Regions from separate parts of the Bacillus altitudinis genome, predicted to be linked through region 1. Evidence: riboswitches for the same ligand, from Rfam matches in the RefSeq annotation. Region 1 holds a riboswitch; each other region holds the start of a gene.

The links. Region 1 has a riboswitch for S-adenosylmethionine ahead of ID12_RS03990 (5-methyltetrahydropteroyltriglutamate--homocysteine S-methyltransferase). Riboswitches for the same ligand answer to the same signal wherever they lie in the genome.
Region 2: it holds a riboswitch for S-adenosylmethionine, as region 1 does, so the genes downstream of both, metK (methionine adenosyltransferase) here and ID12_RS03990 (5-methyltetrahydropteroyltriglutamate--homocysteine S-methyltransferase) in region 1, are expected to answer to the same signal.
Region 3: it holds a riboswitch for S-adenosylmethionine, as region 1 does, so the genes downstream of both, ID12_RS18995 (YezD family protein) here and ID12_RS03990 (5-methyltetrahydropteroyltriglutamate--homocysteine S-methyltransferase) in region 1, are expected to answer to the same signal.
Region 4: it holds a riboswitch for S-adenosylmethionine, as region 1 does, so the genes downstream of both, ID12_RS10165 (bifunctional homocysteine S-methyltransferase/methylenetetrahydrofolate reductase) here and ID12_RS03990 (5-methyltetrahydropteroyltriglutamate--homocysteine S-methyltransferase) in region 1, are expected to answer to the same signal.

The regions. Positions count from the first base shown of each region.
Region 1 is NZ_CP009108.1:781,260-788,917, reverse strand. It holds gene ID12_RS04000 (ATP-binding cassette domain-containing protein) at 1-488, shown strand, start outside; gene ID12_RS03995 (hypothetical protein) at 656-1,600, shown strand; gene ID12_RS03990 (5-methyltetrahydropteroyltriglutamate--homocysteine S-methyltransferase) at 1,667-2,788, opposite strand; SAM riboswitch class I at 2,876-2,988, opposite strand; gene ID12_RS03985 (gluconate:H+ symporter) at 3,070-4,389, opposite strand; gene ID12_RS03980 (four-carbon acid sugar kinase family protein) at 4,440-5,861, opposite strand; gene garR (2-hydroxy-3-oxopropionate reductase) at 5,868-6,761, opposite strand; gene ID12_RS03970 (MurR/RpiR family transcriptional regulator) at 6,962-7,658, opposite strand, start outside.
Region 2 is NZ_CP009108.1:3,632,644-3,640,301, reverse strand. It holds gene ID12_RS18350 (phytoene desaturase family protein) at 1-557, shown strand, start outside; gene ID12_RS18345 (alpha/beta hydrolase family protein) at 584-1,378, shown strand; gene ID12_RS18340 (DUF2584 domain-containing protein) at 1,418-1,660, shown strand; gene pckA (phosphoenolpyruvate carboxykinase (ATP)) at 1,701-3,287, opposite strand; SAM riboswitch class I at 3,514-3,648, shown strand; gene metK (methionine adenosyltransferase) at 3,844-5,046, shown strand; gene asnB (asparagine synthase (glutamine-hydrolyzing)) at 5,195-7,093, shown strand; gene ID12_RS18320 (gamma carbonic anhydrase) at 7,235-7,658, opposite strand, start outside.
Region 3 is NZ_CP009108.1:2,434,086-2,441,743, reverse strand. It holds gene sat (sulfate adenylyltransferase) at 2-1,138, opposite strand; gene ID12_RS12270 (sulfate permease) at 1,196-2,260, opposite strand; gene ID12_RS12265 (phosphoadenylyl-sulfate reductase) at 2,274-2,975, opposite strand; gene ID12_RS18995 (YezD family protein) at 3,021-3,167, opposite strand; SAM riboswitch class I at 3,242-3,344, opposite strand; gene pyrE (orotate phosphoribosyltransferase) at 3,504-4,142, opposite strand; gene pyrF (orotidine-5'-phosphate decarboxylase) at 4,150-4,854, opposite strand; gene ID12_RS12250 (dihydroorotate dehydrogenase) at 4,826-5,758, opposite strand; gene ID12_RS12245 (dihydroorotate dehydrogenase electron transfer subunit) at 5,752-6,528, opposite strand; gene carB (carbamoyl-phosphate synthase (glutamine-hydrolyzing) large subunit) at 6,525-7,658, opposite strand, start outside.
Region 4 is NZ_CP009108.1:2,025,800-2,033,457, reverse strand. It holds gene ID12_RS10180 (BMP family lipoprotein) at 1-401, opposite strand, end outside; gene ID12_RS10175 (CvfB family protein) at 559-1,407, opposite strand; gene ID12_RS10170 (YajQ family cyclic di-GMP-binding protein) at 1,634-2,125, shown strand; SAM riboswitch class I at 2,207-2,325, shown strand; gene ID12_RS10165 (bifunctional homocysteine S-methyltransferase/methylenetetrahydrofolate reductase) at 2,404-4,245, shown strand; gene metH (methionine synthase) at 4,229-7,657, shown strand.

The DNA of each region.
Region 1 (7,658 bases):
GTACTGGGAAGATGACGTTGTTCAATCAGCCCATTGATTTTACAAATCAAGAACAGATTGATAATTACCGCAAAAAAATCGCCTATTTTTTTCAGGATTTGAACTTGATTGAGTCTTTAACTGTCAGAGAAAATCTACACGTTATCTCATTAATTAACGAACAAGAAATCTCAAATGAAAGATTAGTGGAACAGGCTGCGAAGCTCAAAATGAGCGAGAAAATTGATGTCACAGTGAGCAACTTATCAGGGGGAGAAAGGCAGCGCGCGGCTTTTTTGAAAATCATGCTGTTTGATTATTCATTGATTCTATTAGATGAACCAACAAATAACCTTGATAAAGATAATATTCAGATGATGCTTGGTATGTTATCTGAATTGAAGAAAACGAGGACCATTTTAGTCGTTACACATTCTGATACCGTAGTGCAACATGCTGATGTCGTCCTTCGATTTGAAGACTTGAATAAAAAGGACCAATCCATATGAAAACAACATTCGTCTTTGAGTATTTAAAAAAGAAACATCGACCGACCCTGAGAAAATTAGCTGTTTTGAATTTTGTTTTACTGATGTTAATCTTTTTCTCCATATTTACTATCTTGATTTCTGCCGATAATATTTATAAAAACGTATTGACTAATGATCGTCTATCAATGGTTTTAATTAATGGATATTCGAAAACTGGTGAGTATCAGTACGATACAGATAAAATTAAGCGTATGCCGAATGTCAAAGACATTGTCTATGAATATGACGTCTCGTTATCTATTGAAGCAAATGGAGAAACGGATATATTGTCGGCTTTATCATTCAATCCGACAACAAAAGAGACTGTGAGTTATGAAGGAGATCTAAAAGAAAACACTATCCTGCTTCCAGAAAGATTTAAAGGTAAAAAAATAAAAGTTTTTGATGGTGAAGTGGAACCATTAAAAGCGAATATTGATTACTACAAAGGAGAAGGGAACTATTTCTTAAAAGATTACAGTTACTTATCACCTGATCTGTATAAAAAGCTAAGTAATCAAATTAAGATTGGTGAGAACTACGATGGTGTTAGAACACTCATTGTTAATTTAAATAAAACCGAGGATATTTATGAATTTGTGAACCAGTTTGATCGAATGTTTGATGAAGAAGATGTTTTTGTATACTATCAAGCGCAAGGGCTAGAGAAACTAGTTGCTAATTCAAAATTGTCATTTTTACTGCTTGTCGTATTTCAGATCATTTTATTTGTGGTGATTACTTTTATTTATCGAGGTCAGATGCATACACTGATTAGTATTTTGAATCGAGATTTGTTGTCCTTGTATTTAAATGGGATGTCATCAAAGGATATGATCAAGCAATTCTATCGTAGTATAGATAAGATGAACCTAAAAGTGTATATTGTTGCGTTACTATTCATTGCTGTCTTGGGTGCTTTCCTGCTAGGACAATTACCGGGAGAGATCATTCTATGGATTGGTGGAACAGCTGTTGGACTTCTACTTGTCTTGGTTCTATTAAATAAATGGTTTGTGCGATACATTATCACAAAACGTATGAAGAAAGAACTGTCACAAGAAAATATCGTATCAAGATTACGTAACTAAAAAAGAACTGCTAATTGGCAGTTCTTTTTTTAACAACTAGGCTTTGAGAGCTTAGAACTAGATGTGTTATTTCCACACTTGATCCGCAATCTCAATCACATGACGCAGCTTTTCCCATTGCTGCTCTTCTGTTAACAAATTGCCTTCCTCTGTTGAGGCGAATCCGCATTGTGGGCTCAAACAGATTTGGTTGATGTCCACATATTGAGCCGCTTCCTCGATTCGTCTTTTGATCTGATCGACGGGTTCAAGTTCTCCGTACTTTGAAGTGACAAGACCTAGTACGATTTGAAGGTTTGGATTTTTCACATAACGCAGGGGTTCAAATCCACCAGAACGGTCATCGTCGAATTCTAAGAAGAGACCATCCAAATCGAGACCCGCAAAAATCGTTTCTGCCGCTGCCTCATAACCACCTTCGGCTGCCCAAGTTGATTTAAAGTTACCACGGCAAATGTGCATGGTGATCACTAAATCATCTGGTCGATCGGCAACCGCTTCATTGATTGTTTTCGCAAACGATTCACGCAGTTCATCTTCCTCGCGGCCAAAAGCTTTGATTTGTTCATGTCCTTTTTCAGAAAAGAACACAGCCCAAGCTGTATCATCTAGCTGTAAGTAACGGCAGCCTGCATCATAAAAAGCACGGATGGCTTTTTTATAAGCTTGTGCCACGTCATGGTGAAAATCATCTAAGCTGTCGTACACACCTTCTTCAAGCTTTCCACGGAAAAAGAGCATATTCGGACTTGGAATCGTCATTTTAGCCGTATGATCACCCGCGATGCTGTGAAGGAAGCGATAATCCTCTAGCATTGGATGATCAGTAAAATCAATCTTACCTGTTACTTTGATGCCTCTCGCTTTTGTCGTCGTATTGTGGAATTGAATGCCTTGGTCTGCTTCAAATCCTTCGACCCCATCAAGCCCTTCTAGAAAGTCAAAATGCCACCATGCACGTCTGAATTCTCCATCTGTGACAACCTCTAATCCAATTTCTTTTTGCTTCTCTACAATACGAGTGATTTCTTCGTTTTCAATTTGTCTGAGCTGTTCTGCTGTCAGTGTACCGTCTGCCTTTTGCTTACGTGCTTCTTTGATGCGTTCAGAACGAAGTAAACTCCCTACTTGATCTGCGCGAAATGGCGGCTTTGTTGTTTTCTTACCAATGGTTTGTACTTGTGTCATGCTGAATCCCTTCTTTCTTCAGGTTATAAATCAAATAAAAAAGCTCTTCCTTGGATAAGGAAGAGCATCATATACTGTGAGATCTCTGCCTTATCTTCAAACAAGCATCAGCTTGCTTAAGGAATTAGCACCATTCTGTTCCTAGGAACAGCGGTTGCCGGGTTTCACAGGGCCAGTCCCTCCACCACTCTTAATAAGGTTACCTTTGATTCAATTTTCTTAATAAACACAATTATTCAATCTTTTCGAGAAAAAGTCAATGGTTTTTCCTATTTATTTTCCTACATAAACAAATCAGCGACGAGAACACCGGCTAATCCAACAAGTGATAGAACAGTCACCATCAATGTCCAAGTTTTAAAAGTTTGAGCCATCGACAAATTAAAGTATTCTTTGTAAATCCAGAAACCTGCATCATTCACATGAGAGAATGTTATACTGCCGGCGCCTGTTGCAATCACCATTAGTTCGGGGCTAACTCCCGTCAAACCAATTAGCGGTGCAGAAATGCCAGCTGCTGTGAGACCCGCGACAGTTGCTGACCCTAAAGAGACACGAAGGACAGCTGCAATCAGCCAAGTGAGGAGCAGAGGAGACAGTGTGCTTCCTTGCATAATCCCTGCAATGTATTGATCAACACCGCTGTCAATGAGCACCTGTTTAAAGGCGCCGCCGCCTGCAATGATCAATAAAATCATCGCAATGGAGCCAATTGAATCTGTAATCGACTTCATGACGTCCTGCATGCTCTTTCCTCTGCCAAGACCAAATGTGTAGATGGCAAGCAGCACAGAGATTAATAGGGCAATCGCCGGCTCGCCTAAAAACTCAGCTGCCGGTAGCAGCGGGGAGGACGGGAAGAAAATTTCTAAACATGCTCTGAATGTCATGAGCAATACAGGTAAAATAGCGGTGAAAATACTAATGCCGAAGCTTGGCATTTCCTCTTCTGTAAATTCCTTTGGATTAAACAAGTCCTTTGGAATGTGTGCATGCAGTTGGTCTTTCTTAAATAGTTTCGTAAACAGAAGTCCGCCTACTAAAACAGCAGGAATGGCTAAAATAATTCCAACCAATAAGGTTTGTCCCATGTTGGCTTGAAATACATTGGCAATGGCTGTCGGCCCTGGGTGAGGAGGGAGGAAGCCATGTGTTGTAATGAGTGCAGCGACGAGCGGCATTCCCACATACAACACAGGAAGTCTTGCGGCTTGAGCAATGGTAAAGACTAATGGAATAAGAATAATGAATCCGGTTTCATAAAATAGAGCAATTCCGATAACAAATCCAGTCAGCATCGTCGCCCATTGGATTTTCCCGATACCAAAGCGGTCGATGAGTGTCATGGCAATACGCTGAGCACCGCCAGAATCAGCCATCAATTTACCAAGCATCGCTCCAAAGCCAAGAACCAACGCCAGATGGCCGAGTGTACTTCCAAGCCCTTTTTCGACTGAAGCAATCGCTTCAAGTGGTGACATGCCTTCTAAAACGGCAACGATTAAAGAGACAATAATCAACGAAATGAAAGCGTTTAACTTAAAGACAACCATGAGTAAAAGTAATAACAAAACGCCAAGTCCGATAAAAACTAACGACATGATCTTTCCTCCTTTGTGCTGCATAAGGGAGCGTGAACGCCCCCTCTGCTTTATCCTTCAAGTATGTCTACTGCTTCTTTTAACGTATCCTTTGAGCCAACATTTCCCGGGAAAATCACATAAGACATAAATGGGAATTTGCTTTCTTCTCCTGTTTGCCAAACGGGAATACCTGGTTTGATTTGACCTGCGACGGTCGCACGTTTGACGCTGAGTCCTCTTGTTCCAATATCGCTAGAGGTGATTCCACCTTTGGCAATGAGGTACTTAGGGCGAATGGAGAGGCGCTGAACAATGCTTGTCACAGCATCACTAATCTGAACAGACAGTTTCAATTCTTCCTCTTGACGATCATCCCCAAGATCAAGCCGTTCTCTCCTTGTATAAACAGCAACCGATTGCCCGGTTGTTAAAAGCCGTTCAGTTTGTTGAATCACGCGGTCAATTTCCTCTTGAAATGCTTCAGGTTCTAACACGAGGTGTGTATCAAATTCAATAAATGCGATGTCTTTATTTTGCTGTAGCGCTCGCAATTGTTCGGTTGTTTTTTTGACATGGGAACCGACCATGATGAGGCCACCGTGCGTGCTTTCTTCCTGTATTAAGTCTTGTCTAGTTAATAGTGCTTGATCCTCAACACCGCCAAGCACTTTTGTGAGAGCTGCCGCACTTCTAAATAGAAAGTGCTGACCTGCTTTGATGGCATCTATGAGGGCAATGACAAAGACTTTGACATCGTCATAGTCTACTGCATTTACAACCACTTTTTGAAAATCCTTCACGGTCATCAGCTGATCCTTGATTTGTTCAATACGTAAAGCCCGGATATCTTCTAAAGAAATATAAGTAGTGTTTTCCTTAGTGAACGATCCGTTTGATTTCTCTTCGATCCATTCTCCTAGGTGAGAAGATTGAAATCCGAATGTACGATCCAATGCAAATTCTGTGTCACCAGCAGGAATTAATTCGTGACCTTCCTGTACGTAGTGAATATTGCCAATCGTAAAGCGGCCGCCTTCTTTAAAAAAGGGAAGAAGGATTTCGCCGTCAAATTGGCGGGAGCTTTGCTGTTCAATGGTCGTTCTGAGAATTTCAGTCTCTAGCGGGAAGTGTCCACGCAGGGTGGAGTCTCCCCGGCTGACAATGATGAAATCTTGATCAAGCCGTTCAGCCGTTTTCACAATCGTTGATGAGATCGTTTCATGAAGAACCGCCGTTTCTTTCTCTGTCATACTGCGAGAGTTGGTTAAGATAAAGAACATACGGCTGTCTTCAAGAAAACCAGCTTCAATGCTTTTCTCTGACCAATCGGTGAAAACAGAGACGCCGTGTACGGTTTGAATGCCTGTTGGGTCATCGTCTAATACAATCACTTTATGGTGAAAATGGTTTAGTGCTTGTTCATATGCTGATTGAATGCGGTCTGAATCCGCTTTCGGAATGGCATTTAGTAACTCAATGCTTTGTTTCATAGAACCTCATCCTTTCTTCACTTCAACATGAGCCATTTTTTCGTAATATTGAACGATTCCGCCGTGATCAAGTCCAGACTTTCCGTCCGCTTTGAGGGCGTGGAAGATTTCCAGCAGCTGACTAGAAAGCGGGAGAGGAACGCCGATATCGTGGGCAGTTTCCATGACATTGGTTAAATCCTTTAAGTTGATGTCAATACGTCCGCCAGGCTCAAAGTTTCGTTCTAAAATGAGAGGAACCTTCGCATCGAGTACAGCACTTCCTGCCAGTCCACCTCGGATGGCTTCATACATTTTATCAATCGCAATGCCAGACTTAGCGGCAAGGACGAGTGCCTCGGACATGGCAGCGATATTTAAGTTGACGATGATTTGATTCGCAAGCTTTGCGGTTGTCCCGCTTCCATTTGAACCAACTAATACGACATCTGTGCCCATGGCATAGAGGACATCCTTTACTTGTTCAAAGATCTCTTTTTCTCCGCCCGCCATAATCGCAAGTGTCCCGTCTACCGCCTTTGGCTCTCCGCCACTGACAGGAGCATCGATAAATTCGACCTGATGCTGTTTTGCCAGTGCCGCTAATGCTCTAGAAGTAACAGGTGAAATAGAGCTCATATCTATAATGATCGTGCCAGGTTTTGCTGTAGCCAATATGCCTTGTTCACCTGCTACGACTGCTTCTACATGCTCACCTTTTGGAAGCATCGTGATGATGATATCGCTTTCAGATGCTGCCTCAGCAGCTGATGCAGCGGCATTTGCGCCCACTTCTTTTAATGCTAGAACAGCTTCTGTATGAATATCGAAAACAGTCACAGTATGACCGGCTTTTAATAGATTGAGTGCCATAGGTTTCCCCATAATGCCTAATCCAATGAATCCAATTTGTTTTGCCATTTTGTCCGCCTCCTATTTAGAAACCCCTTACAAAAAGCGCTTTCTTTTCTTTTTGTTAGTATATATACTATCGATTTAAATTAATAGTAGGAAATAAACTATTGTTCATTTAATGTACATGACGAAATAGGAATGTGTCAACGGAAAATATGAGAAAAGTCACAAAAAAAAGACCGGAAACAGCTCCGGTCTATGGTCGATTATGTTTTATTTTTAGCTACAGCTAATCGAGATCGTTTGACGTTGTCGATTGCATTTGATCCTAATTCTAAAACAGCTGTGACGTACAAAACATCAATAATCACAAGCTGATTAATACGAGAAATCATTGAGTCAGAACGATAGGTTGTTTCTCTCGATGAACTGAGCAGATGAAAGTCGGATTTCTTGGCGAGCTCTGATTTCGGATAGCTCGTAATCGAGGCGACCGTTGCACCTTTTTCCTTTGCAAATTGCACGGCATCAAGGATTTCTCTACTTTCCCCTGAATGTGAGATCGCGACGATAAAATCATGTTCCGTTGCATGTGTTGCAATCATATTCATCATATGAGGATCACTGCATAGACTCACTTCAAAGCCAAGCTGGAGAAACTTATGATAGGCATCTCCGGCAATAAAACTGGAGGCACCTGCTCCAAAGAAGACTGTTTTATGTGCCTGTTTCATTTGCTCAATAAATTGTGTCACAGCTTGGTCTTCTAAAATATGTTTCATATCCTGAATAGAGTTGGTTGTTAACTCTATGACCTTATGTTTAATATCTACGACACTATCAGATGCTTCGATCTCACCGTATATGGATTGAGGTGTATTGGTCGCAATATCCTGCGCGACATGGACACGAAACACTTGATAGGACTCATAGCCAATTTTTCGCAGAAAACGAAAGATCGTC
Region 2 (7,658 bases), 820 kb from region 1:
TTCTTTTGTTGGGCGTCCCTAAAGTCTATGAACAACTGTCTCATCACAACGTGTTTTTTCCAGAGAATTATGAACAAGAATTCAAGGATATTTTTCAGAAAAAACAGCTTCCTCATGATCCGACGCTTTACATCTGTTATTCAGGTCATTCAGAGCCAGCTTTAAGCGGAGGGCCAGGAAGAAGTAACTTGTTTGTATTGGCCAATGCGCCATATGTGACAAAAGAGCAAAATTGGGACATGCTAAAGGAGACATATGGCCAGCATATGAAAACAAAACTAAAGGAAAAGGGTCTCTTTGATCTTGACCAGCTTGTAGAATTTGAAGCGGTACAAACCCCGCTTGATTTACAGCAAAAAACGGGAGCGTATCATGGGGCCATTTATGGCATGTCGTCAAACTCATTCAAGCAGGCATTTTTTCGCATCAATAATCAATCAAAGGATATTGAAGGACTTTGGTTTGTTGGCGGCACAAGTCATCCAGGCGGCGGCACTCCGATGGTGACAAAATCAGGACAGCTCGTCGCAGAAGCCATCATCAAGCATTTGACGTAACACCGAATGAAAAGGAGAGAATTCAAGTGATTGTGGAAAAGAGAAGGTTCCCGTCGCCACATCCGCATATTCACTTATATACAGTGACATATGAGGCCGATGGACTTCGAATGAAGGGGCTGCTCGCTGAACCGGCCGGAGAAGGTCTCTATGACGGTTTTTTATATTTACGGGGCGGCATTAAAAATGTGGGAATGGTTAGACCTGGCCGAATTGTGCAATTTGCTGCGCAAGGGTTTGTCGTCTTTGCGCCCTTCTACCGAGGGAATCAAGGAGGCGAAGGGAACGAGGATTTTGCCGGAGAAGATCGGAAAGATGCATTTGCTGCATTTCAGCTGTTGAAGCATCATCAAAAGGTGAAGCAGGAGCGCATTCATATCTTTGGTTTTTCCCGCGGCGGAATTATGGGCATATGGACCGCTGTTGAAATGAAGCATGAGGCCGCTTCCTTTGTGACATGGGGAGGCGTAAGTGATATGAAGCTCACCTATGAAGAACGTGTGGATATGAGAAGAATGATGAAGCGTGTGATAGGAGGTCCTCCGCATAAGGTACCAGAAGCATATGAGGCTAGAACGCCTTTGAATCATGTGCACCAAATTGAAGCACCTGTCCTAATCATTCATGGGGAGCTGGATGAGAATGTATCCATTGAGCATGCGTATTTATTAGAAGATGCACTGCGTCAGCATGGCAAGTCTGTGGAAACATGGTATTTTCACGGATATCATCATTATTTCCCGCCACAGCATAACCGGGAGATTGTCAGACGGCTGACGACATGGATGCACAGCCGAAAAGGCGGAAATGTGGTAAAATAAACGGTAGAAAGAAATATAGAAAGTAGGGGGATTTTCATTATGGGAATGCCTGTTGAATTTAATACAATGATTGTCACAAAAGGAAAAGAGACAAGAATTGAAGAAAATGTGTTTGAGCTCATGAAGGAAGGGTACCGCATTTATCCATTAAATATTCCGCTTGAGGTGCGTAAAACGAAAGACGGAGAAAAAACAGGGACAGCACATGTTGAAAAGCTGGAGCTCACAGACAATGTCACGAAGGTGACGTACCGTCTTGTGTCATTACATTCAACGAACTAAAAAAGCTGAGGGATTCATTCCCTCAGCTTTTTCCTTTTGATTAGACGAGTGGTCCGCCTTTTGCTTCAATATCACTTGCTGCATGGCTGAATTTTTTAAAGTTCTTTTTAAATTCATTTGCAAGGAAGTGTGCTTTTTCTTTGTAAGCCTCTTGATCGTCCCATGTTTTAGCAGGCTGAAGCACTTCATCTGGCACTCCTGGAATATGAAGCGGGATGTGTAATCCGAAGATGTCGTCAGTGATCATTTCAGCGTTGTCAAGATCGCCTTCGATCGCTGCCTGCACCATTGCTCTTGTATGAGCAAGATTCATTCGTTTGCCCGTACCGTAGCCGCCGCCAGTCCAGCCTGTATTCACAAGGAATACTTTTGCGCCGTGCTCATCGATTTTTTTACCAAGCATTTCAGCATAGACATGAGCAGGAAGTGGCAAGAATGGTGAACCAAAGCAAGTAGAGAACGTTGTTTCTGGTGACGTCACGCCACGCTCAGTTCCAGCTAGTTTACTTGTGTAACCACTCAAGAAGTGGTACATGGCTTGTTCTTTCGTTAAACGGCTGATTGGAGGTAAAACGCCGAATGCATCAGCTGTTAAAAAGACGATGGCAGATGGGTGACCTGCAATACTTGGTTTCACGATGTTATCAATCATTTCGATTGGGTAAGCCGCACGTGTATTTTCAGTAAAGAATGTGTCATCATAATCTGCTTCACGTGTTTCTTCATCAAGTACTACATTTTCAAGCACTGATCCGAAGCTGATGGCTTTGTAAATTTGTGGTTCTTTTTCTTCACTTAAGTTCACGCATTTTGCATAGCATCCGCCTTCAATATTGAAGACACCTGTGTTAGACCAGCCATGCTCATCGTCTCCAATCAGCTTGCGGCTTGCACTTGCAGAAAGCGTCGTTTTTCCAGTACCTGAAAGGCCGAAAAATAAAGCAACATCGCCTTCTTGACCGACGTTAGCAGAGCAGTGCATTGATAAAATATCTTGTTCAGGAAGCAGGTAGTTCATAACAGAGAAAATGGATTTTTTCATCTCACCTGCATATTCTGTTCCACCGATCAGAATCGTCCGTTTTTCAAAAGAAACGATAATAAACGTTTCAGAGTTTGTGCCATCTGTTTCAGGATCTGCTTTAAAGTGAGGTGCAGATAAGATGGTGAAAGGTTTTTCGTTTGATGATGGTGTTGATCCATCAGGTCTGATGAATAGTTGCTTTGCAAAGAGATTGTGCCAAGCGAATTCATTTACAACTGTAATTGGCATACGGTATTTTTCGTCAGCACCGGCAAAACCATCAAAGACAAATAGTTCATCACGTTCTTTTAAGTATGACACAACCTTTGTATATAAACGATCAAATGCCTCTTTCGAGATCGGCTGATTGACTTGACCCCAATCAATTTTATGTTCAGAGTTTTCTTCTTTTACGATGAATTTATCTTTAGGCGAACGTCCAGTGTAGGCACCAGTTGTGGCGCGGACAGCACCAGTTGAAGTTAAAACGCCTTCATTACGTGCCAAAATCTTTTCAACAAGTTTCGGAACAGATAAATTTTGGTGCGTATTTTCTAATGAGAGCAATGACTGCAAATCTTCTTTTAAATCCACTGAGTTCATAAAAAAACCCTTCCTTTACCGTTGAATTTGTTTGTTTTGATTAGTATAACACATTGATAATAATAGTCTATACTATTTAAACATTTTTGTGTGTGTTTTTTCATTTCTGCTATGAAAATATGCTTTTTGGTGATGCTAATGATGAGGTGAAAAAAAGGGGAGATAATTCCTATGAACCATTGACATGACGCAAGGGTTTAAGATAAGATATCTTATTGAACGGATACTCTTATCCCGAGTTGGTGGAGGGACAGGCCCGATGAAGCCCAGCAACCGGTTTCTTATGAAAAAGGCATGAACATGCTGAGAAACCAAGGTGCTAACCTGATGCAAGGTACAAGAACACCTTGAGCGATAAGAGTGAAAGGCATGCGATCTCAGACCCTTTCCTCGCAATGAAGGAAATGGTTTTTTTATTTTTGGGATATCATATGAACAAATTGCCAATAACATCTCTAATATAAACATGTTGAAATATAAGAGGGAACGAGTTCCGTATCATATTGGAGGCCTCATCTTGGGATGATGTGGTCTTGTACAGGAGGAAATAGCCATTATGAGTCAAAATCGTCGTTTATTTACTTCAGAATCAGTGACCGAAGGACATCCAGATAAAATCTGTGATCAAATTTCAGACAGCATTTTGGATGAAATTTTAAAGAAAGATCCAAATGCACGTGTTGCCTGTGAAACTTCTGTAACAACCGGTCTCGTATTAGTAAGCGGTGAGATTACAACGTCTACTTATGTCGACATTCCAAAGACGGTGCGTGACACGATTAAGGAAATTGGCTACACACGTGCGAAATATGGTTTTGATGCGGAAACATGTGCGGTTCTTACATCAATTGATGAACAGTCTGCTGATATTGCGCAAGGTGTAGACAAAGCGCTTGAAGCACGTGAAGGAACAATGACTGAAGAAGAAATTGATGCGATCGGTGCAGGTGACCAAGGTTTGATGTTTGGTTTTGCAAACAACGAAACTGAAGAGCTTATGCCACTGCCGATTTCTCTTGCACATAAATTATCTCGCCGTTTAACAGAAGTACGCAAGAATGAAACACTTGCATACCTTCGTCCAGACGGAAAAACTCAAGTAACAGTTGAATATGATGAACAAAACAAACCAGTTCGTATTGATACGGTGGTTATTTCTACACAGCATGCACCAGAAGTGACGCTTGAACAAATTCAAAGCGACTTAAAAGAGCATGTCATCCGCCCTGTCGTTCCAAGTGAACTGATCGATGAAGAAACAAAATACTTCATCAACCCAACAGGCCGCTTTGTCATCGGTGGACCTCAAGGGGATGCTGGTTTAACTGGACGTAAAATCATCGTTGATACATATGGCGGGTATGCTCGTCACGGTGGCGGTGCTTTCTCTGGTAAGGATGCAACGAAGGTTGACCGTTCTGCAGCATATGCGGCTCGCTATGTAGCGAAAAACATCGTAGCAGCTGGTCTTGCAGATTCATGTGAAGTACAGCTTGCTTATGCAATTGGTGTTGCACAGCCTGTCTCCATTTCAATTGATACATTTGGAACAGGAAAAGCCTCTGAAGAGAAATTAATTGAAGTGGTACGTGCAAACTTTGATCTTCGTCCAGCCGGCATTATTAAAATGCTTGACTTACGTCGTCCGATCTATAAACAAACCGCTGCATATGGACATTTTGGCCGTCATGACTTGGATCTTCCATGGGAAAAAACGGATAAAGCCGACACGCTTCGCAAGGAAGCATTAGGAGAATAACAACATACAAAACCGCTTATTTTAAGCGGTTTTCCTTTTGATTAAAAAAAATTCTACAAAAAGCGTAAAAATGTGAAACAAAATTGGACAAAATACTGTCTAATTATAGGTCTACTTTTAAGAAATAACATAACGTGGAGGCAATAATATGTGTGGGTTTGTTGGTGTATTTAATCACCGTCCATTGTCCGAAACTACTGAGCAGGAAGAGTTAATTAAGCAAATGAATCGTCTCATCGTTCATCGAGGTCCGGATGATGAGGGGTACTTTCATGATGAGCATGTAGGATTTGGATTTAGACGTTTAAGTATTATAGATGTTGAACACGGAAAGCAGCCGCTTTCTTATGAAGATGAAAAATATTGGATTATTTTCAACGGAGAAATTTATAACTATGTGGAGCTGAAAGAAGAGCTTGTGAAAAAAGGCTATACGTTCAGCACAGATTCTGATACGGAAGTCCTTCTTGCCACATATCGCCACTATAAAGAAGAAGCGGCATCGAAGCTTCGCGGCATGTTTGCCTTTTTAATTTGGGATAAAGAAGCGCAGTTATTATATGGCGCAAGAGATCCTTTCGGCATTAAACCTCTCTATTTTACACAAATAGATGACCAAGTGTACTTTGCTTCTGAACGCAAAAGCTTAATGGCTGTGAATGAGAACATTTTATTTGATGAGACTGCTTTGCAGCAGTACATGTCTTTTCAGTTCGTTCCTGAGCCAAATACACTTGATCAAAAAGTGCACAAAGTTGAGCCAGGTCATCAGTTTACACTGCGTCCAGGCCAAGACATTGCATTTAAGACTTACTGGAAAGTTCAATTCAAACCTGAACAAACACAAGAGCAGAAATTAGTAGAAGAAGTACGTGATGCTATCTATGATTCTGTAAAAGTCCACATGAGAAGTGATGTGCCTGTTGGTTCATTCCTATCAGGCGGGATCGATTCTTCTTTCATCGTGTCGGTCGCAAAGGAATTTCACCCTGAACTGAAGACATTCTCTGTTGGTTTCCAGCAGGATGGATTCAGTGAAGTGGATGTAGCAAAAGAAACAGCTGATAAGCTGGGATTGCAAAACTTTAGTGCTGTGATTTCTCCTGAGGAATATATGAATGAGCTTCCGAAGATCGTCTGGCATTTAGATGATCCTTTGGCTGATCCAGCGGCGATTCCATTGTATTTCGTAGCAAAAGAAGCGAAAAAACAAGTCACAGTTGTTCTTTCAGGTGAGGGAGCAGACGAGCTGTTCGGTGGATATAATATTTATCGTGAGCCGCTATCTCTAAAGCCTTTTGAATCTGTACCATCCATGCTGAAAAAGCTTCTTCTTCGTCTGGCTCGTTTAATGCCAGAAGGAATGAAAGGGAAAAGCTTTATCGTTCGCGGCTGTACGCCATTAGAGGAACGTTATATCGGCAATGCAAAAATCTTTGAAGAGCCAGTGAAGAAAAACCTCTTAAAGCAGTATGATCCGAACATCACGTATCGTGACGTGACGAAAACATACTTCGAAGAAAGTGCAGGCTACAGTGATATTAACAAAATGCAATATGTTGATATTCATACGTGGATGCGCGGGGATATCCTGCTGAAAGCAGATAAGATGACAATGGCGAATTCTCTTGAGCTTCGTGTTCCATTCCTTGATAAGGTCGTATTTGAAGCAGCTTCTAAAATTCCAGAAGAGCTGAAAACGAAAGACGGCACAACGAAATATTTATTGCGTAAAGCAGCAGAAGGCATTGTACCAGACCATGTGTTAAACCGTAAAAAACTAGGTTTCCCTGTGCCAATTCGTCATTGGCTGAAAAATGAGATGAACGCTTGGGCGAAAGATATCATTAAAAACAGTCAAACAGATGAATACATTAACAAGGCATATGTTCTTGATTTATTAAATGATCATTGTGCTGGAAAAGCCGATCATAGCCGTAAGATTTGGACTGTCCTGATCTTTATGATCTGGCATAGCATCTATGTAGAGCGCAGCATTGATCCAGAGCAGTTGAATCACCAGCCGAAAGAAGTTATTTTTAGCTAATGAAAAAGGTTTTCAGCTTTGTGCTGAAAACCTTTTTTGTCATGATAGAAAGTGGTGGAAAAGGGTAAAATAACAAGCGGTACACAGTTATTGCTTAATATCCTGAAAAAAACATGATAAAGTGAAGATACATGTATGATGTTAACGCGATAAAAGGGAACGATAGTATTGTCCTTTTTCTACATATTCTCTGCGGATACGATCCATGTCTTGGATATCTTCATCTGTTAACTGGCGAACGACTTTGGCTGGACGGCCAAAAGCAAGTGAACCTTTTGGGATGACTTTTCCTTGCGGGACAAGGCTACCTGCACCAATAAAGGCTCCTTCGCCAATTTCCGCACCATCGAGAATGATGGATCCCATGCCAATGAGGGCATTTTTTCGAATGATAGAGCTATGTAATGTGACTTGGTGTCCAATGGTAGCACCATCTTCAATCAGAAGTGTTTTTCCAGGACTTTGATGCAGACAGGATAAGTCTTGAATGTTGACGTTTTTTCCAATTCTCACAGGAGCTACATCGCCTCTAATGACCGTTTGGAACCAAACGCTTGAATATTCT
Region 3 (7,658 bases), 1.7 Mb from region 1:
TTTAAGATACCGTCGTTTTTAATCCTTCGATTAATGTTTCAATGACTTCTTTTCGGCTGAACGTGCTCGGTGGTAATTCACCATTTCTCAGCATCGTTCTGACCTTTGTACCTGAAAGAATGACATGTTCGCTTTTATCATGTGGGCATGTTTTTGGTGTTGCCATGGCTTCACATGTATTGCAGTAAAAGCTGTGCTCAAATTTTAATGGTGTAATTCCAATTTCTTCGCTTGTAAATTGTTCAAATAGCTCCTGCGCTTCGTATGTGCCGTAATAATCACCAACACCCGCATGATCTCTGCCGACAATAAAATGTGTACAGCCATAATTTTTACGCACAAGCGCATGAAAAATCGCTTCCTTTGGTCCAGCATAACGCATGGCAGCAGGAAAAACACCTAAAAAGACGCGGTCTTTCGGGTAATAACCGTTCAGTAACACTTGATAGCTTTTCATTCTTACATCTGCTGGAATATCATCAGATTTTGTTTCACCAACAAGTGGATTTAGAAATAGACCATCTACTGTTTCCAGTGCTGTCTTTTGAATGTATTCATGCGCACGATGGACTGGGTTTCTCGTTTGGAAACCGACAATGGTTTTCCAGCCGTTTTCTTTAAAATGTTTTCTTGTTTCTTCTGGCTCATACGTAAATTGCGGGAAAGGTTTTTCACTGCGTTTCGTCAGTGTAATTTTACCACCAATATACGTATCACCGCGTTCAAATAATTTTTTCACGCCTGGGTGATTGCGGTCATCTGTTTTATACACATTCACTGCTTCTTTTTCCTTATCAGGTGTGTATTGATCTTCCACCTCAATGACCCCGTATACTGTTCCATTATACGATAGACGAACAATGTCACCTTGATTGATCTCCGCTGCTTTTTCCTTTGTGACAGGCAAAGTAATCGGAAGAGACCAAACGACACCACTTGCTAGTCGCATACTGCTGACAACTGCTTCATAATCAGCTTTCGTTAAAAACCCTTCAATTGGACTATACCCGCCAATTGCGATGAGTTCAAGGTCTGCAAAAGAGATGGCATCCAGCTCAATTTCTTTCGCAGCTGTGCTTAGATCAAATTCTTCATTTACTCGATTAATTAATACGCCACCATGTGGTGTTAAACTCATTTGTTCATCTTCCTCTCAATGTTCATATTTATTAGATGTTAATAGTCGGATTTATATTTAAATCCCGCCGCCCTGTTCATGAATCGAGCTGCTCTCATTTTTAACTGCCTTCATAAGACTCAGTGCACCTAGTGAAGCTAGCAGTACACTCATCATGATAAAGATAGAGTAATAGTCTCCTTTTAAGAAAAGGCTTACTAGCAAATAAGATAGACTAAGTGATAAGAAAGGTGACACAACCCATACCTTCAGCATTTTTTTCACAACATGTTTATGGAATATGTTCGGTCCACCCTTTGCCATACCTAGCCCAATAATGGACGAGGAGGTAATTTGAGTAAGGGGAACAGGGAGTCCGAATATAGAGCTGACGATGACAAGTCCTGCACCGGTGCTCGATAATAGAATGCCTTCACCCGTTTGATAGCGTGTAATTTTCTTTCCGTTTGTTTCTAGTACCCTTCTTCCTAGAAGCAGCGCCCCAATGGCCACAAAGATTCCGCCGTAAAGGGTTCCTTGCCCGACTGTTAAAACACCTGACGCGACAAGCGGGCCGACCGCATTGGCGACATTGTTCATGCCGGCTGAAAATGCTTCTAAAAACCCACTGATAATCAAAACAACAGACAAGATCAATGTACCTTTTTTGGATAACGTCCGTTTAGGGAACAATCTGATGATTTTGACAACAGCAAAGGTAAAAACAAAGGCAACAATCGGAATAATCACCCAAAAAGAGACAATGACTAAGATCGATTTCACATACAGCACTTTATATGCGGCTGCCACACCGACCACAGCTCCTACCGTGACCTCACTTGTGGATAAAGGAATGGCCAAGAGATTCGCTATGAAAAGTGATAATGCGGCCGAGCCAATGATGATACACACAATTTCAAGTGTGATGACAGATTCCGGCATAATCCCGGAGCTGATCGTTTTGACGACCTCACCGCCGCCAATCACTGAACCTGCTAATATTCCAACCGCACAAACGCTGAGCGCGTATATTGGCTTTTTGATCGCACCTGAACCATATGCGATGCCCATCGAAGCGGCTGCTCCGCTTGCGCCAATATTTAAAGCAAAGAATAAGCTAAATAAAATTGCGGCGATTTCCATACATTATGCTCCCTTACTCATGTAATCCGCACTCAGTCTTTGCTGTCCCTGACCATCTTCCAGAACGCAAATCATCAGCAGTAAATGCCGGCTGTGTACACGGTGCACACCCGATGCTCGGATATCCTTGGTCATGCAGCGGATTATAAGTAAGATCCTCTCTAGACGCATATCTCCATATGTCCTTCCACGTCCAGTGGATGAGCGGACATACTTTGACTGATTGGAATTTTTCATCCTTATTTAAGAAGTTCGTACCTGCTCGTTTAGGCGACTGCTCTCTTCTTAAACCAGACAGCCATGCCGGATAGCCAGATAGTGCCTCTTGCAATGGAATGACCTTTCTCATATGGCAGCAGCTTTGAGGATTCGTTTCCCATAATTTATCACCATGCTGCTCATTCTGCTCTTCCACCGTCAGCTCAGGTGTTTTCAGCACGATGTCTAACCCGGGATATCTTTCCCTAACTGCATCAATGGTGTCGTATGTTTCCTTGAAATGCAGACCTGTATCTAAAAAGACAATTCTTGCATCTTTTTTTACTTTCGCAATAAGATCGATCAAGACAATGCCCTCAATGCCAAAACTGCATGCATAAACGAGCTGATCACCATAGTGGCCGTACGCCCATTTCAGCACAGATAGGGCCCCTTTATACAAATCGTCCTCTTGAAATGTAATGGACGGCTCTTGCCAATTTTCATAAGTTAACATTGTTTCTCCCCTTCCGGAGTACTGCTTCTATTGCTATTCTCCGCACTACTTTAATCTGATTTTTTCATTTTTTTCCACTTGAATCACTTGACCGTCCTGAACGATCAACGTAATTGAACCGAATTTCATATCCCCAATCAGCTCTTGCATGTGCTTCACTAAGTCCTCATCCTGGTTTTGTTTCAGTTCCATCTCCTCTTCCTCCTCACCGTTAAAATAAAAAAACTTTCTTTCAGTCCGAAAGAAAGATGAGGAAGCTCACGATTTCCTTATCTTTCAAAATAGAATCATTTTGCAGGAAGTAGCACCTTGCAAATCGCAGGTTGCCGGGCTTCATCGGGCCAGTCCCTCCACCTCTCTGGATAAGAGTTTTAATTTGTATTAAATATTAACACAATTCAAACAAAAGTCAACCCGACTTTATTGATAGGATTAGTTTTTATTTAAATTTGAGTCTATTTTACTATTTTTAACCAAATAAAAAACTGTGCAGCGCAGCACAGCTTTTTTTAAAACAAAACAAGCTTTTTAGACCGTTTCTTCCATCCAAGATTCAGACGAAGGATCCTGTCTCCAGCGTTTTAGTTTATTCATAGCAGAAGACTCGATTGCTTTTAGCTCAAGTGCCACTTCTGTCAGTGTGTCATAGTCTGTCAGCGTGACATAGGGAATGTTTTTCTCTTGAAAAGCCGCAGTTGCTTTTGGCAGTCCATAAGTGAAGATCGCAACAACTCCGAGTACGTCACAGCCTTCTTCTTCTAGAGCAGCCACAACTTCAAGAACGCTGCCTCCAGTTGAGATGAGGTCTTCTACGACAACCACCTTTTGGCCAGGTGATACGGCTCCTTCAATTTGATTTCCTTTTCCGTGTGCTTTTGGTTTACTTCTTACATAACACATCGGTACGTTCAGACGATCAGCTGCTAATGCCGCATGAGGAATGCCAGCTGTAGCTGTACCTGCGACAACTTCCGCTCCTTCAAAATGAGTGAGAATCAAGTCTTTTAAACCTTCCGCAATGTCCCCTCTGACCTCAGGATAAGACAAGGTGAGGCGATTGTCACAGTAAATCGGTGATTTGATACCGCTCGCCCATGTAAATGGTTCGTCTGGTTTTAAAGAGACAGCTTTGATTTGTAATAAATGCTTCGCGATTTTCGTTTTCATCCGGCAGTCACTCCCACTCTTTCAAAATTTGTTGATAAGCTTCCACTGGGTTTGTGGCTTTTGTGATCGATCTTCCCACAACAATCTGTGAAACACCCTGTTCTTTGGCAAAGGCAGGTGTCGCCACACGCTTTTGGTCATCCGTTTGATCATTTGGTAAGCGAATTCCTGGCGTCACAGTGAGAAAGGAAGGAGAGATTTGTTCATGAAGCTGTTTTGATTCATGAACAGAGCACACCACACCATCAAGTCCACTTTCATATGCCAATTGTCCATAATGAAGCACCGCCTCTTGCAATGGGCGGTCAATTAGTAATTCTTTTTTCATCATATCTTCTGACGTGCTTGTCAGCTGGGTCACTGCAATAATGCCTGGGCGATTTTGGCCGGCAGGGGTTCCGCTTTCAAGCCCCTCTATGGCCGCCTGCATCATTCTTTTCCCGCCGGCTGCATGCACATTCACCAAATCAACACCAAGTGCAGCAAGCCGGTTCATCGCTTTTTGCACGGTTGTTGGAATGTCATGAAGCTTCAGATCAAGGAAAATACGGCAATTTTTTTCTTTCAGTGCGTCAATAATGGCAGGACCTTCTTGGTAAAACAGCTCCATGCCAACCTTTACGAATAATGGAGTACCTTCAAAACGATCTAAAAAGGCGTGCGCCTCCTGTCCTGATGGAAAATCAAGCGCGATGATGGGCAAGTGCTTCATGTTTCCAGCTCCTTCCGATGCATTCCTCTACAGATGAATACCCATAAGCCGCTAACACATTCGGCAGTTCATCAATGATTTCCGGGCAAATAAATGGGTTCACAAAATTGGCTGTCCCAACAGCTACCGCACTTGCACCAGCTAGTAAAAATTCAAGTACATCTTCAGCGCTTTGCACCCCGCCCATCCCAATAATCGGAATAGAAACGGCCTGACTGACCTCATGCACCATTCGGATGGCAACAGGTTTTACAGCAGGACCTGATAATCCGCCTGTTTTATTGGCAAGAATGGGTTTGCCTGTTTTTAAATCTAAACGCATCCCAATCAAGGTATTGATCATGGTGAGTCCATCCGCTCCAGCCGATTCAATCGCTTTAGCAATCTCAACGATATTGGCTACATTAGGTGACAGCTTCACATAAACAGGAACGGAGGAAACTTCCTTGACAGCTTTTGTCAATGTGGCCGCCATTTCTGGATCGGTCCCAAAGGCAATTCCGCCTGTTTTCACATTCGGACACGAGATATTCAGTTCAAGGGCGTGAACATTGCTTGCTTGACTAATTTGCTTTGCTACTTCAACATAATCATCAACTTGTGATCCAGCAACATTGGCAATAATAGGGGTATCGAACTGCTCAAGCCAAGGTAATTCATGTTCAAGCACGCCTTTTAGACCTGGATTTTGGAGACCAATCGCATTCAGCATACCGGCTCCTGTCTCAGCTACCCTAGGTGTCGGGTTGCCAAATCTCGGTTCAAGGGTCGTGGCTTTAATCATGATGCCGCCCAGCAAGGAAAGGTCATATAATGATGCGAATTCTTTTCCAAATCCAAAACAGCCTGATGCAGGAATGATTGGATTTTTTAAAGATAAGCCGGGTAATTCGATGTTTAGCATGATAGCGCCACCTCCTCCGCTTTAAAAACAGGTCCATCCAGACAAACTTTAACGTACGGTTTCTCGTGCTGATCGGTATGACAGACACAAGCAAAGCATGCACCGATTCCGCAGCCCATTCGTTCTTCCATTGAAATATAGACAGGCTTATCGGGATAAGAGTCTTTTAGTGCTTTTAACATAGGTGTCGGTCCACAGGAAAGCAAGACATCAAAGTCCAGCTCATTCTCTTCAATGACATTTGTCACGAAACCTTTCGAACCATATGTCCCATCAACGGTTGCGATAAACGTATCTCCGAGTGCTTGAAACTTCTCCTCATAAAATACATCCTTTTTCGATTGAAAACCGAGAACATGTTTTACGATGACGCCTTTTTTCGTTAACCGCTTAGACAGTTCATATAACGGAGGCACACCGATTCCTCCACCGACTAATAATGCGGTCTGTCCGGCCTGAACGACTGAAGGGTCATAGCCGTTTCCAAGCGGTCCTAACACATCGACTGACTCTCCCGCCCGCTTTTGGGAAAGGAGCTTTGTGCCCTCTCCCTCTGCGCGGTAAATGATGGTTGCTTCTTGCTTTTCGGCATGAATGTTGGCAATACTGATCGGTCTTCTCAGCAGCGGTGTCATGGATTCACTGACCTTAATATGAAGAAACTGTCCAGCTGTTTGAAAGGATTCAACAAGATCACCTTTTAATGTCATTTCGTAAATATGATCAGCGATCTCTCGGTTTGAGACGACCGTCAAGTATGCTTTTTTCATATCGTTACTGTCACCTCAGCATTCGTTTTCACTTCTGGCATTTCATCTGCTCTAAATGTCATGCTCTCTAGCACTCTTAAAATCGCTTCCGCTGTATCTAGTGACGTTAAGCAAGCGACACCATTTTCAACAGATTCACGTCTAATTCTAAAGCCGTCTCTTGCCGGCTGTTTTCCTTTTGTTAAGGTGTTGATGACAAATTGGGCTTCACCATTTCGAATGACATCCAGCAGATTCTTTCCTTCTTCTCCTATTTTGCCGACAACACTTGATGGAATGGAAGCTTGTTTTAAGTAATTCGCTGTTCCTTCTGTTGCTAAAATATGATAGCCGATGGAATGGAATCTTCTTGCAATCTCAAGTCCTTCTTCTTTATCTTTATCAGCCACTGTCAGGAGAACCGTTCCGTCTTTTGGAATTTGAATGCCTGATGCAATCAACCCTTTATAGAGGGCTTTTTCGATTGTGACATCTTTCCCCATGACTTCACCTGTTGATTTCATTTCAGGGCCTAGTGTAATATCTACTCTTCTCAGTTTTGCAAAAGAGAAGACTGGAACTTTAACATATACGCCTTCTTGCTCAACATGAAGCCCTTCTTGGTAGCCATAGTTTTTCAGTTTTTCTCCTAAAATAACCTTTGTAGCTAAGTTCGCCATTGGAATGCCTGTAATTTTACTTAAGAATGGGACAGTCCGGCTTGAGCGCGGATTCACTTCAAGTACGTACACTTCTCCTTTTGATAGAACAAATTGAATGTTCAAAAGCCCAATGATGTTAAGGCCTTTTGCGAGTTTAATCGTGTATTCTGCGATTTTCGCTTTGATGTCCTCAGACAAAGTTTGCGGCGGGTAGACCGCAATGGAGTCTCCAGAGTGAACTCCGGCTCTTTCAATGTGTTCCATAATGCCCGGTATGACAACCGTTTCTCCGTCAGACACAGCATCTACTTCAATTTCTTTTCCTGTCAAATACTTGTCAATGAGCACTGGGTGCTGCGGATTGACTTTCACCGCATTCTCCATGTAGTGAAGGAGCTCAGCTTCTTGATACACAATTTCCATTGCACGGCCGCCTAATACATAGGAAGGACGGACAAGCACGGGGTAACCGATTTGATTCGCAATCGC
Region 4 (7,658 bases), 1.2 Mb from region 1:
AAAGTCACTGATGTGACATTTTTCAGTTCAGACACAGCATCAATGAGTAAAAATTGCTTTTTCGGATATTTTTTCGCTACCTTTTCTAAGTCTTCTTGCATACTGAAACCTACACCGATGATCAGGTCATTTCCATCTTTCACAAGCTCGGTCAGCCCTTTTTCATATGTATCGGTTTCTGCAATTTCTCTATAATCGAATTCAATGCCAAGCTCATCACGTGCTTTTTCTAATCCTTTAAATGATGAATCGTTAAATGATTGATCACCAAGACCATCATCCGTCAGCATGACACCAATATGCTTCGTATTTGATACCGGTGGTCCCCCCTGCTGATTGCTGCATGAGGCGAGTACCATGATCATAGCTGCCATCAGAAGTAATGAAATCTTCACTTTCATCCAAAAACACACTCCTTTTATCATCCTTACCCCTTATTTATCGGATTTGAGAGTCATTGTTTCAATGATAAAGTGAAGGATTTTCAGCTTTTTTCATGACTTTTTTCACTGAAAAAAACCATTATTTATGACAAAAATAAAAAAAGTGAGCAAATGCTCACTTTTTCTCGTATGTCCATCCTTCTTTTTGGTAAACAAGATCATTTTTCATCAGATGACCTAATGCTCGTTTGAAGGCTGCTTTGCTCATTTGAAATCTTTCCCGGATATCTTCTGGATCGCTTTTATCGCCGAAAGGCATTGCACCGTTTCTCGTTCTCATGTAAGTTAAGATTTCTTCTGCATCGACAGATAATGCATCCTGCTTTCTCGGAAGCAGAGAAACGTTTACAGTTCCGTCCTCTTTCACTGCAATGACGCGTCCTGTCACGGTCGATCCCAATCTAGGCTCTTCCTTTCGTTCCGTGCGGTGGATAAATCCACGCACGCCTGTATCTGTCAGCATAAAAGAACCTGTCGCAATTAAGCGATAGATTGTCCCCGTGATTTCTTTGTTCATTAACGTTTCTGGCGCCTCAGTAAACAATTCACTGATCACATCTTCAGTGGCTGGTTTTGCGAACATTCTCCCGTAACTTGTCACTTTGAGCATACAGTATAGTTTGTCGCCTTTTTTCGGCCACGCTTCCTCAAAAGGCGGGAGGTGTTCAGTTGCAACAAGTGCATCCTTTGACAAACCTATATCGACAAAAGCACCCATATCTTCTACAACGTCTACGACTTCTACCCAGTCGTATGTATGTGCATTGATTTTAGGAATTTTCATCGTCGCTGCCAGTCTTTCCTCATGATCTACATATAAGTAGACCTCTACTTCATCACGATCTCCAATATCCTCTGTCATCTCACTGCGATGTAGGAGAACAGAATCTTCGCCATCTGTTAAAAAGTAGCCGTATTCCATCTCGTTATCTATTTGCAAGGTCAGTTGCTCACCTGGTCTCATGTTCTCTTCCTTCCTATCTGCCCTTAAAAGAGCGTTCGTTCATCTTTTGATTCACTTTATTCTACTATACTTCTGTCATCATGAACATCTCTAGTTCTGTTAGCTAAAGTGGACAAACTGTACTTGAATTATACCGCATACATCTGAACTCTCTTCGATAAAGTTTCTTCTTCCCCTATGGGCATGATAAAATAGACGCAATATCTATAGTTGGAGGTCATATGTGATGGCAAAAGAAAGTTCATTTGATATTGTATCGAAGGTGGAGCTGCCAGAGGTGCAAAACGCCATTCAAGCAGCACTGAAAGAAATTAAAAACCGTTATGATTTTAAAGGAAGTAAAAGTGATATTTCACTAGAAAAAGAAGAACTCGTTCTCATTTCTGATGATGACTTCAAGCTGGAGCAGCTAAAGGATGTCCTTGTGACAAAACTGATTAAACGAAACGTACCGACTAAAAACATTGACTACGGAAAAACAGAACATGCCCTAGGTGGAACCGTTCGCCAGCGTGCAAAGCTGATTAGCGGGATTGATAAGGACAATGCCAAAAAGATCAATGCCTTGATCAAACAATCTGGTATAAAAGTAAAGTCGCAATTTCAAGATGACCAAGTGCGTGTGACAGGAAAAAATAAAGATGATTTACAAGAAGTGATTGCGCTTATGCGCAAGGCAGATTTACCGATTGACGTCCAATTTATAAATTTTCGATAAATTTCAAATTTTCCATTGATTATTTCCGATTTTTTCGATACAGTTGATGGAAGTTCAATTCATTGACATGTTCATATCGCTTTCTTATCAAGAGAGGCAGAGGGACTGGCCCTGTGAAGCCTCAGCAACCGGTGTAGTAGAAATCTATTTTCTATGACCAAGGTGCTAAATCCAGCAAGCAACTGCTTGGAAGATAAGAAGAAGAATTTCAATACAGCCAAAAAGTCTTCTTCTTATCAGAAGGCTTTTTTTGTTACATAGAAATAAGGAGGAAACCAATGGGCCTATTACAAGACTTACAAAATCGCGTACTGATTGCTGATGGAGCAATGGGAACACTTTTATACTCTTATGGCATTGACCGTTGCTTTGAAGAATTAAATTTATCAAAAGAAGATGAAGTCAAAAGAGTGCACGAGGCATATGTGCAAGCTGGAGCGGACATTATTCAAACGAACACATACGGTGCGAATTATATTAAACTATCCCGCTACGGTTTAGAAGAAGAAACAAAACGCATTAACACAAAAGCTGTACAAATTGCCAAAGCAGCCGCTGGCTCAGCTTATGTCCTTGGAACGATCGGTGGCATTCGAACATTTAACAAAAATGCCTACTCTTTAGACGAGATTAAACGGAGCTTTAGAGAACAGCTCTATATCCTTTTAAATGAAGAGCCTGATGGGTTACTGCTTGAAACATATTACGATATTGAAGAAGCAAAAGCCGTTCTTGAGATTGCTCGCAAAGAAACAGCGCTTCCGATTGTCATGAACGTCTCCATGCATGAGCAAGGTGTATTGCAGGACGGTACACCGCTAAAAGACGGCTTATCTGAATTATCCTCACTTGGCGCTGATGTCGTCGGCATTAACTGCCGATTAGGCCCTTATCATATGATTCAGGCACTTGAAGGCGTTCCACTTTTGCAAAATTCGCATTTATCTGTCTATCCAAACAGCAGTCTCCCCTCCCTTGAAGAAGGCAGACTCGTCTATGATACAGATAATGATTATTTCCGAAAAAGTGCACTTGAGTTTAGAAATCAGGGCGCACGAATCATTGGAGGCTGCTGCGGAACAACCCCTCAGCATATAAGCGCCATGGCTGAGGCGGTCAAAGATTTAGCACCTATCACCGAAAAAGAAGTGAAAGTATTAAAAGAAGAAATCATTTCCATCCAAGATCAACGGACAGAACCAGGTCTTGACGAGCTGGCTGTGAAAAAACGTTCGATTATCGTCGAGCTGGACCCGCCGAAGAAGCTGAACTTTGAAAAATTCCTCGTCGCAGCGAACGAATTAAAAAGTGCAGGCATTGATGCCCTCACACTGGCCGATAACTCTCTAGCTACCCCGCGTATTAGCAATGTGGCATGCGGCGCTTTATTAAAACAGCAGCTTGATATGCGTTCACTTGTCCATATCACATGTCGTGATCGCAATTTGATTGGACTCCAATCTCATTTAATGGGGCTAGACACGCTTGGACTAACCGATATTTTAGCCATCACAGGCGATCCGTCTAAAATTGGAGACTTCCCAGGTGCGACATCTGTGTATGATTTAACCTCCTTTGATTTGATCCGTCTGATCAAACAATTTAACGAGGGACTATCTTTCTCCGGGAAGCCGCTCGGGAAAAAGACTAATTTTTCTGTGGCTGGTGCGTTTAATCCAAATGTCCGTCATATTGATAAAGCGGTCAAACGCCTCGAGAAGAAAATCGAATACGGTGCCGATTATTTTATTTCACAACCTGTATACTCTGAGGAACAGCTTGTGAAGATTCATGAAGAAAGCCGACATTTAGATAAACCGATTTACATCGGTATTATGCCGCTAACAAGCAGCCGAAACGCAGAGTTTATTCATCATGAAATTCCCGGCATTAAATTGTCTGACTCGATTCGTGAGATTATGGCCAAGGCAGGCGAAAATAAAGAAAAGCAGCGGACAGAAGGGTTAGCGATTGCCCGCTCTTTATTAGATACAGCTTGCGAATTGTTTAATGGTATCTATTTAATTACCCCTTTCCTTCGATCAGATTTAACAGCAGAACTGACAACTTACATCCATCAGAAAGAAAAGGAGCCAAACATCCATGCCAACTATCACTGAACAGCTCAAAAAACGCATCCTCGTCCTTGACGGTGCAATGGGCACAATGATTCAAAACGCCGATCTCACAGCAGAGGATTTCGGCGGAGAAGAGTATGAGGGCTGTAACGAATATTTAAACGTCACAGCCCCTCACATTATCTCCACGATTCACCGGCAATACCTAGAGGCAAGTGCTGACCTCATTGAAACAAATACATTCGGTGCGACGAAGCTCGTTCTCGATGAATATGGACTTGGCCATCTCGCCTATGAATTGAACGTAAAAGCAGCTCAGCTGGCAAAGCGTGAAGCAGACCGTTTGTCGACGCCAGACTGGCCCCGCTTTGTAGTAGGCGCAATGGGGCCCACTACAAAAACATTATCCGTGACAGGCGGCACAACGTTTGAAGAGCTCGTTGCAAATTATGAAGAACAAGCCCGCGCCCTGATTGATGGGAAATGTGATGCTCTTCTTTTAGAAACGAGTCAAGACATGCTGAATGTCAAAGCTGGTTTTAAAGGCATTCAAGAAGCCTTTCACGCGACCGGTATTGAGCTGCCACTGATGGTGTCAGGGACGATTGAACCAATGGGCACCACCCTTGCTGGTCAAGATATTGAAGCCTTTTATATTTCACTTGAGCATATGAAACCAATCAGCGTCGGACTAAACTGTGCAACTGGTCCAGAATTTATGACAGACCATATCCGTACACTCTCCTCCATCTCAAAGTCGGCTGTCAGCTGCTATCCAAACGCTGGTCTCCCTGATGAAGAAGGGCAATATCACGAATCCCCTGCTTCGCTTGCTAAAAAAATTGCCGCTTTTGCAAAAGAAGGCTGGTTAAATATCGTCGGCGGCTGCTGCGGTACAACGCCTGCACATATTCAGGCATTGTCAGATGAAGTACGTTCGCTTCAGCCCCGCAGCATGACGCATGAGTCATCACCGCATACCGTATCAGGCATCGAGCCCCTCATTTATGAAGAAGCGATGCGCCCCCTCTTTGTTGGTGAGCGCACAAATGTCATTGGTTCACGCAAATTCAAACGGCTCATCGCAGAACAAAAGTTTGAAGAGGCGGCAGAAATTGCCCGTGCTCAAGTGAAAAATGGCGCTCACGTCATTGATGTGTGTCTAGCAGACCCTGATCGTGATGAGATAGCAGACATGGAAGGCTTTTTAAAAGAAGCCATGAAAAAAGTGAAAGCTCCTTTTGTCATTGATTCAACCGATAAACATGTCATCGAAAAAGCACTCATGTATTCTCAAGGAAAAGCCATTATCAATTCTATTAATTTAGAGGATGGAGAAGAGCGCTTTGAAGAGATTCTTCCGCTTGTCAAGCTATATGGCGGCGCACTTGTTGTTGGAACAATCGATGAAACAGGGATGGCCGTCACAGCAGATCGAAAACTTGAGATTGCCGTAAGATCCCATGACCTGCTCACGAAAAAATATGGAATCCCTGCGAGTGATATCATTTTTGACCCGCTTGTCTTTCCAGTAGGTACTGGAGACGAACAGTATATTGGTGCTGCTGAAGAGACGATTAAAGGCATTGAGCGAATCAAAGCAGCACTGCCTGAATGTCTCACCATTTTAGGCATTAGTAACGTGTCTTTCGGACTCCCGCCAGTTGGTAGAGAAATATTGAATGCCGTTTATTTGTATCACTGCGTCAAAGCAGGGCTTGATTATGCGATCGTGAATACTGAAAAGCTTGAACGCTTCGCTTCAATTCCAAAGGAAGAAATCAAGCTGGCTGAAACTTTACTTTATGAAACAAATGATCAAACCCTTGCTGAGTTCACCCAATTTTATCGCGGGAAAAAGAAAACAGAGAAGAAACCAAAGATCTCCTTATCACTTGATGAAAGGCTGGCACTCTATGTCGTCGAAGGGACGAAAGAAGGCCTGATTGATGATTTGGCCCTTGCTTTGGAGAAATTTGAATCACCTCTTCATGTCATCAATGGACCATTAATGCAGGGAATGTCAGAGGTTGGGCGCCTTTTTAATCAAAACGAATTGATTGTAGCTGAAGTCCTCCAATCCGCTGAGGTCATGAAAGCATCTGTTTCATACCTTGAGCAATTTATGGAGAAAAAGGACGCAAGCGGCAAAGGGAAGATTCTCCTCGCCACCGTCAAAGGCGATGTCCATGATATAGGGAAAAACCTGGTCGACATCATTTTGAGCAATAATGGCTTTCACGTCGTCGATCTCGGAATCAAAGTAACCCCACAAACATTGATTGAAGCGGTGCAAAAAGAAAAGCCAGATATGATTGGATTATCAGGTTTACTTGTCAAATCAGCACAGCAAATGGTCTTGACCGCTCAAGATTTACAAAAAGCAAACATCTCTGTTCCCATTTTGGTGGGCGGCGCGGCGCTTTCACGGAAGTTTACGAAGATGAAAATTTCGCCTCAATATGATGGTCCCGTCCTTTACGCCAAAGATGCAATGGACGGCCTGTCTTTAGCGAATGAATTAAGAGCGAATCCTCTTCAATTTCAAACAAAACCCTTAGAGGACCAAGAAGCACTCCATAAGGAAAAAGAAACAACGCAGCCAAAAGCTGTGATTGAATTACTAGAAAAACGCGCTACGCTTCCGGAGGCAGCCATTTTCACGCCAGAAAATACGAAACGCCATTATGTACGGAATATTGATTTGCACCACATAATGCCCTATGTCAATGAGCAAATGCTGATCGGCCATCACCTCGGTTTAAAAGGAAAGGTCAAAAAGCTCTTGGCTGAACAGCATCCAAAAGCATTGGAGTTAAAACAGCTGATCACAGATCTTCTTCAAGAAGGCAGAGAGAAAAACTGGTTTGCACCTGCATTTGTCTATCAATTCTTCCCTGCCAGTTCAAATGGGAATGATCTGCATATCTATGATCCAGAAGCGCCTGACCGCGTCATTGAGACATTCCAATTTCCAAGACAGGAAAAACTTCCGTACCGGTCTATTTCTGATTATGTGCGGAAAAGCGGAGAGAACGAGAAAGATTATATTGCCTTATTTGCAGTGACGGCTGGTGCCCGCATACGAGAAGTTGCGCAGCAATTTAAACAAGAGGGCGACTATTTAAAAATGCATGCTGTCCAAGCTTTAGCACTTGAGCTTGCAGAAGGATTGGCTGAACGAACGCACCAAGTAATTCGTGATAAATGGGGATTCCCAGACCCAGTCGATTTCACGATGGAGAAACGATTCCAAGCCAAATATCAAGGTCAGCGCTATTCCTTTGGCTATCCAGCGTGCCCTAATCTAGAAGACCAAGAAAAACTATTCCACCTGCTGCAGCCAGAAAAAATCGGGATTCATCTCACAGAAGGGTTTATGATGGAGCCTGAAGCATCCGTTTCAGCCATTGTCGTTTCTCATCCTGAAGCTCGATATTTTAACGTTCATTAAC